3 regions of the Azospirillum sp. UFLA03-27 genome follow, and region 3 is predicted to be linked to each of the others. Evidence: riboswitches for the same ligand, from Rfam matches in the RefSeq annotation. Region 3 holds a riboswitch; each other region holds the start of a gene.

Region 1 (2,259 bases), on a different contig from region 3:
GGCGGGCACGCCAACCACAGCATGTTCTGGAGCATCATGGGGCCGAAGGCGGGCGGTGCCCCAGACGGCGAGGTCGGAGCGGCCATCGCGCGCGACTTCGGCAGCTTCGACGACTTCAAGACCCGCTTCAACACGGCGGGGGCCGGGCAGTTCGGCAGCGGCTGGGTCTTCGTCACCGCCGACCCGTCGTCGGGCAAACTCGCCATCGCCGCACGCCCGAACCAGGATTCGCCGGCCATGGAGGGGGTGCCCGTGCTGATGGGCAACGACGTGTGGGAGCACGCCTATTACCTGAAGTACCAGAATCGGCGCGCCGACTATCTGGCGGCCTGGTGGAACGTCGTCGACTGGGGCGCGGTGAACCGCCGCTACGCGGCGATCCGCAAGGGCGAACTGGTGATCTGACCGGCCAGCCTGACCTAAAACGGAAAAGGGCGGCGGGGATGTCCCCGCCGCCCTTCCTGCGAACCGTCTGGTCCAGAGGCCCGATCAGGCGCCCTGGTGCAGGCGGACGTTGAACAGCGGACCCTGGCTCTGGCGGCGCAGCGCCTTGGCGACAGCCAGCACGGCGAGGTCGGCCAGCGGCTCGACAATGATGACGGTCATGTAGGCGGCGCCGAAGGAGGCGACCTCCGTCATGGTCTCGGCGGTGAAGCCGTGTCCGTAGAAGGCCCAGAAGGCCACCCAGGCGACGATGCCGCCCTGGTAGGCGGTGGAGAGGGCGAGCGCCTGCGAGTACTTCAGGTCGACATAGGGGGTGGCGTCCGGAACGATCCGCTTCGCCAGCAGGCTGATGCCCCACAGCGGGACCAGCAGCGTGGTGACGTTCATGCCGTACTGCGGCAGGTCGAACGGCGCGAAGAACAGGCCCTGGATCAGCAGGCCGGCGGCGAGGCCGATGGAGGCCGCACCGGCGCCGAACAGCAGGAGCAGCGTCGAACCGAGGATCAGGTGAACCTCCGACACGCCCACGGGGTGGTGCGGGAACACCTCGAAGAAGCTGAAGACCAGCGCGGTGGCGATCAGGCTGCGCAGCACCAGCGGCGCGACCCCGCCGTTGTTGCGGACGTCGTCGCGCGCCAGCTTGCCGGCCATCGCGAAGCCGCCGGCGGCCGTCGCGTAGCTGAGAGCGATCTTGGCGCCGTCCACGACGCCGGGTTCGATGTGCATGCTCTATGCCCTTTCCGAGTCTGCCATGCGTTGGGAGGGCGTCGTTGCTGGCAGGCACCGGCATCGCAACCCCCTTGGTCCCCTTGGATGGGCGCACCGGAGGGACGGCTTGCGAAAGACGGGCGGCCTTTAGGCCGGACATCGGCAAGCGACCACCGGGGCACCCCGCCCGAGGACGTACGTTCGGTTACGGCAGGTCTCCTGGCTTGCGGGTCAAGGCGGCATCGTCCGGCCTTCCCGGCGCCCGTTTCCGCAGGCGGCGCCAGTGACACGGAAAGGACGAGGCCGCTCACCGCTCACAGTTGCGGGGGCAGCGCCGGATTTGCCGTTTCCCCCCGATCGGGGCGACGCACCGGCTTCCCTCTTAGCCCCGCGACCGGAGGGCGCGGGGAACCATAACCGGCGCCAGGGTAGGGGCGGGGTCCCCCGCCGTCAAGAGGGGGATGGCGACCCATCGGGGGAGTCGCACGGCTTCCTTGACACCGCTCCCGCGGAACCGACAAGGTCCGGCGGACTGCGCGAGGCCGGATCAACGGGCGAAGGACGGGGTTGCGGGCATGCTACCGGTTCATTTCCTGACCATCGTGCTGAACGGCGATCCCTTCATCCGCTACCACCTGGAGGTTTTCCGCCAACTTCCCTTCCCCTGGCATTGGCACGTCGTGGAAGGGGTGGCGGAGCAGGTCCGCGACTCCTCCTGGTGCGCGCAGCGGGGTGGGCGCGTTCCGCAGGACCTTCACCGCGACGGCCGCAGCAGCGACGGGACGTCGGCGTATCTCGACCGCATCGCCGCGGAGGAGCCCGGGCGCGTGTCGGTCTACCGCAAGCCGCCCGGCATGTTCTGGCAGGGCAAGGTGGAGATGGTGACCGCGCCGCTTGCCGCCATGACGGAGGACTGCCTGCTCTGGCAGGTCGATGCGGACGAGCTTTGGACGGCGGAGCAGATCACCCGGGCGCGCCGGATGTTCCTCGATTCGCCGTCGCGCACGGCGGCGCTGTACCTCTGCCACTTCTTCGTCGGCCCATCCTTGGTCCTCGACCGGCTGGACCAGTACGGCAATTACCGCGCCTACGAATGGCTGCGCACAT
Region 2 (2,259 bases), on a different contig from region 3:
GCGGCGGCGACCCGCTCCAGCGTCTTCGCCAGCGCCGCCGGGTCGGGCTGCGGGCCGAGTTCCACGACGAAGCTGGTGAAATCGTCGTGATCGTGACCCTCCTCCTCGTCATGGTGGCTGGGGCGGTTGGCGAGGTCGTCCTCGGCCCCGGCCCCGACGCCGAGAAGCACCACCGGATCGACCTTGCCGTTGCTGGCGCGCAGGATCTTGGGCTCGCGCCCAATACCGCCCGCCGCCATGCCGCCCTCTGCCATGGCGGCGCGGATCAGGTCCTCGACCTTCGCCAGATCGGCGGCCTCGACCAGATCGGTCTTGTTCACCACGATCAGGTCGGCGCAGAGGAGCTGGTCCTCGAACACCTCCTCCACCGGCGTCTCGTGGTCGAGCTGTCCGGCCTCGGCGGCCTGGGCGGCCAGCGCCGCCGGATCGGGGGCGAAGCGGCCCTCCGCGGCGGCGGCGGCGTCGACCACCGCGACCACCCCGTCCACCGTCACCCGCGTCTTGATCGCCGGCCAGTGGAAGGCCTGGACGAGCGGCTTCGGCAGGGCCAAGCCGCTCGTCTCGATGATGATGTGCTCCGGCGGCTGGGGGCGCGACAGCAGCTTCTCGATGGCCGGGACGAAGTCGTCGGCGACGGTGCAGCACAGGCAGCCGTTCGCCAGCTCGATCACGTCGTCCTCGGTGCAGGTCGGGTCGCCGCAGGCGCGCAGGATCTCGCCGTCGATGCCGACATCGCCGAACTCGTTGATGATCAGCGCCAGACGGCGCCCGCCGGCCTGCTCCAGAAGGCTGCGGATCAGCGTCGTCTTGCCGGCACCGAGAAAGCCGGTGATGACGGTGGCCGGGGTCTTCCCGGCGGACGGACGGAGGGCGGCGCGATGCGTCATGATCTGGTTTCCCTGTCTCCGCCACACCCGGCGGATTGGATGAGTTTCGGTCTGGCGGCAGGTTTCCTGGCTCGCGGGTCGTCGCCGCGCCTCCCGCCTTCCCGGCCTGTCGGCCCGTGGCATTTCCGGAGGCGGACTCGCCGCATACAGTTGCGGGGGCAGCCGCGGCCTTGGACCCCATCCGGATCCGCACCGCATTCCCTATTATCCCCGCGCCTTCACGGCGGACGGGGCACCGTCGGGGGCGCAGAATTGCAGGCGGACCCCCGATTTGCAAGCGGCCATTTGGCGCCCGCAAAGCGTGCCATCGAACCCGGAACGGTCCGCCCATCCCGCCGTTGGTGTGTCGGAAGATCGGTACAGTCTGTCTGGAAAGCTGACACTCCGGACCGCGTGCGATGCGGTCGCCGCCTTTGATGAATTCAACAGTTTCAATGAACTAACGAATTTCCCCACAATTGGCATGCCCTGTGCTTATATCAGCTCAACCAAAAACGCGGACCGGCAGACGACGCGGACGAACAGGGAGGGAAAAGCGGCACCCATGGCCGACGACATCATTCTGGAAGCGCGCGGACTCTCGAAGGAGTTCAAGGGCTTCATCGCGGTGAAGGAGGTGAACCTCCAGGTTCGCCGCGGCACGATCCACGCGCTGATCGGCCCGAACGGCGCCGGCAAGAGCACGGTCTTCAACCTGCTGACCAAGTTCCTGACGCCGACGCGCGGCCAGATCCTCTACAAGGGGCGCGACATCACCGCCATGAAGCCCGCCGACGTGGCGCTGCTCGGCATGGTGCGCTCCTTCCAGATCTCCGCGGTCTTCCCGCACCTCAGCGTCCTGGAGAATGTCCGCGTCGCGTTGCAGCGCCCGCGCGGCACCAGCTTCCATTTCTGGAAGCCGGAGGCCAGCCTGCACGACCTGCACGACCGCGCCGAGGAACTGATCGAGGCGGTGAACCTGACCCCCTGGGCCGGCCACACCGCCGCCGAGCTGCCCTACGGCCGCAAGCGCGCGCTGGAGATCGCCACGACGCTGGCGCTCGACCCGGAGGTGATGCTGCTCGACGAGCCGCTGGCCGGCATGGGCCACGAGGACATCGAGGGCACCGCCGCCCTCATCAAGCGCGTCTCCGCCGACCGCACCATTCTGATGGTGGAGCACAACCTGTCGGTCGTTGCCCACCTGTCGGACACCATCACCGTGCTCCGCCGCGGCGAGATCCTGGCCGAGGGCGCATACGACGTCGTATCGCGCAACCCGCAGGTCATGGAAGCCTATATGGGGACGGGTGAGGTGGGCCATGCCTGACGGTGCGACCGTGAAGACCGCGATGCTGGAGATCCGCGACCTCCAGGCCTTCTACGGCGAAAG
Region 3 (2,259 bases):
CAGCTTCCGCAAGGCCGCGCCAAGACAACGGCTCTATGGGAAGTCCGACATCACAGCGCCGGGCGACGCTGCCAGAGGGGCCCGGACCTCAACCGTCATGTAGTCAGGCCCCCGCCCGTCGACAAGAGGGGGAAGCGGCCTTTGCGGGCCGTGATCGATGCGAAGGCCGCAGGCGCCGACACCAGCCGGTTGATCGCCCAAGGGTTGCCGGATTTCCAGACGGGAGCCGGCTTTGCGAATTCCGCATTGCCCATGGATGATTCCGCACCGGCGGGTTGTTCGTAGCGATTGACGGAAATTCACGGCAGGACACCCACAATGATGCGGCGTTCCATTCTGCTCGGCTGCCTGCTGGCGGCCGGATTGGCCGGTTGCGGCCCGCGTTTCGAGACGGTCGCAAGCTATTTTCCACCCGTCAGCGAGGCGGGAAAGCTCTGTGTCGCCCAGTGCAAGCAGGCACAGACGATCTGCCAATCCGCAAAGGAACTGGCCGTTCAGACCTGCCGGGCCGAGGCGACGACCCGCGCCCAGGGCGAATATCAGTCCTATCTCCGTTCCTTGCCCAAAGATGTGGACAAGAAGAAGATCAAGACGTTCAGCGATTTCGACCGGGACCCCAGCTGCTACAGCAACCTCACCTGCTCCTCCGATTACAATGATTGCTACAAATCCTGCGGCGGCCGGATCGAGGCGCAGACCTATTGCGTCGGCAATTGCAAGGAAATGGTACCGCCCATGCCGGATGGGGCGGCGATCGGGCCGAGAACCACGCTCTGACAACGGCCGGGCGAGGACGGGCGGATTGCGGCTTGACCGGAGCCGTTCCGCCCGCGTAGCTTCGCACCCGACGGTTGCCCGAAAGGGCTGAAAATGGGAACACGGTGCGGACCCCGCGGCAATTGGCCGTGCGAGGGTTCTACGCCGGGGCTGCCCCCGCAACTGTAAGCGGCGAGTCGTCCATCGGAATGCCACTGGGACCGCGATCCTGGGAAGGCGATGGGCCGACGATAACCCGCGAGCCAGGAGACCTGCCGTCAGTCGTGGTCACACGCGAACACGTTCGGGCGGGGTGCACCGAAGGTCGTCGAACCGGGACTCCGTTCGCGGAGCGTCCGGTGGGACTTCGTTCGCGGTGACGTGCCACCGGCGTCCCGCCTGAGGTCTCAATGAGTGTCCGCGTTCCCCGTCTTCACCGGACGGCGTCCTTCGCCGCCCTTCTGGGAAGCCTAGCCCTTCCCGTGTCGGCCTTCCCTACGTCGGCCTTCGCCGATTCCACCACCATCACGATGCTTCCGCCGGTCTCGGTGACCGCCAACCGCGTCCCCACCGCCGCCGAGGAAACCGGCAGCGCCCTGACCGTCATCACCCGCCAGGAATTGGAGCAGCGCCAGACCCGTCTACTGTCCGACGCGCTGCGCGCGGTGCCCGGCGTCGCCGTCAACCGCACCGGCCCGATGGGCACCCTGACCCAGCTCCGCATCCGCGGGTCGGAGGGCAACCAGACGCTCGTCCTGATCGACGGGATCGAGGTGAACGATCCGGCGTCCGGCTCCGAATACGACTTCGCCAACCTGCTGGCCGGCGACGTGGAGCGCGTCGAGGTGCTGCGCGGCCCGCAGAGCGCGCTTTACGGCTCCGACGCGGTCGGCGGCGTCGTCAACATCGTGACCCGCCGCGGCGCCGGCGCCCCCCGGTTCCGCGCCGCCGTGGAGGGCGGGTCCTTCGGCACCGCGGCCGGGCGGGCCTCCTTCGGCACCGGGACCGACCGCTACGACCTGTTCCTCAGCGGCCAGGGCGTCACCAGCGACGGCGTGTCGGTCGCCGACACGCGGCTCGGCAACCCGGAGAAGGACGGCTACCGCAACGGCACGCTGACCGGAAACGCCGCCGTCCGCCCGACCGAGCGCAGCGAGATCGCGGTGACCGGCCGCTACACCCGCTTCCACGCCGACACCGACGGTTTCGTCGGCGGGCGCGGCGCCGTCGATGACGGGACCAGCACCGCCGGGGAGCAATATTTCGGGCGAGTCCAGGGCAAGATCGCCCTTCTCGACGGAAAGTGGGAGCACATCGTCGGCCTGACCCATGGCCGCCAGCAGCGCGATTACCGCGACGACGCCAAGACGGTGACCAGCCGCTACGACGGGCGCAAGACCAAGGCCGACTATCAGACCAACCTCACTCTGAACAGCGGCCCTGCCGACCATGTGCTGACCGCCGCCGTGGAGCATGAGGAGGACAAGGCGATCAGCCGCAGCA

Evidence for each region. A riboswitch is a leader RNA that binds a small molecule or an ion and turns the genes downstream of it on or off. The one in region 3 is predicted to bind cobalamin.
Region 1: another riboswitch for cobalamin. It lies ahead of Q4I23_RS28870 (energy-coupling factor ABC transporter permease); the one in region 3 lies ahead of Q4I23_RS09195 (TonB-dependent receptor plug domain-containing protein).
Region 2: another riboswitch for cobalamin. It lies ahead of cobW (cobalamin biosynthesis protein CobW); the one in region 3 lies ahead of Q4I23_RS09195 (TonB-dependent receptor plug domain-containing protein).

What each region holds. Positions count from the first base shown of each region.
Region 1 is NZ_JAUQTX010000305.1:1,123-3,381, forward strand. Features, by position in the region: gene Q4I23_RS28865 (superoxide dismutase) at 1-405, shown strand, start outside; gene Q4I23_RS28870 (energy-coupling factor ABC transporter permease) at 490-1,170, opposite strand; cobalamin riboswitch at 1,345-1,583, opposite strand; gene Q4I23_RS28875 (hypothetical protein) at 1,728-2,259, shown strand, end outside.
Region 2 is NZ_JAUQTX010000266.1:4,498-6,756, forward strand. Features, by position in the region: gene cobW (cobalamin biosynthesis protein CobW) at 1-887, opposite strand, end outside; cobalamin riboswitch at 927-1,142, opposite strand; gene Q4I23_RS27340 (ABC transporter ATP-binding protein) at 1,432-2,196, shown strand; gene Q4I23_RS27345 (ABC transporter ATP-binding protein) at 2,189-2,259, shown strand, end outside.
Region 3 is NZ_JAUQTX010000042.1:22,741-24,999, reverse strand. Features, by position in the region: gene Q4I23_RS09200 (Aq_678 family protein) at 319-777, shown strand; cobalamin riboswitch at 832-1,050, shown strand; gene Q4I23_RS09195 (TonB-dependent receptor plug domain-containing protein) at 1,167-2,259, shown strand, end outside.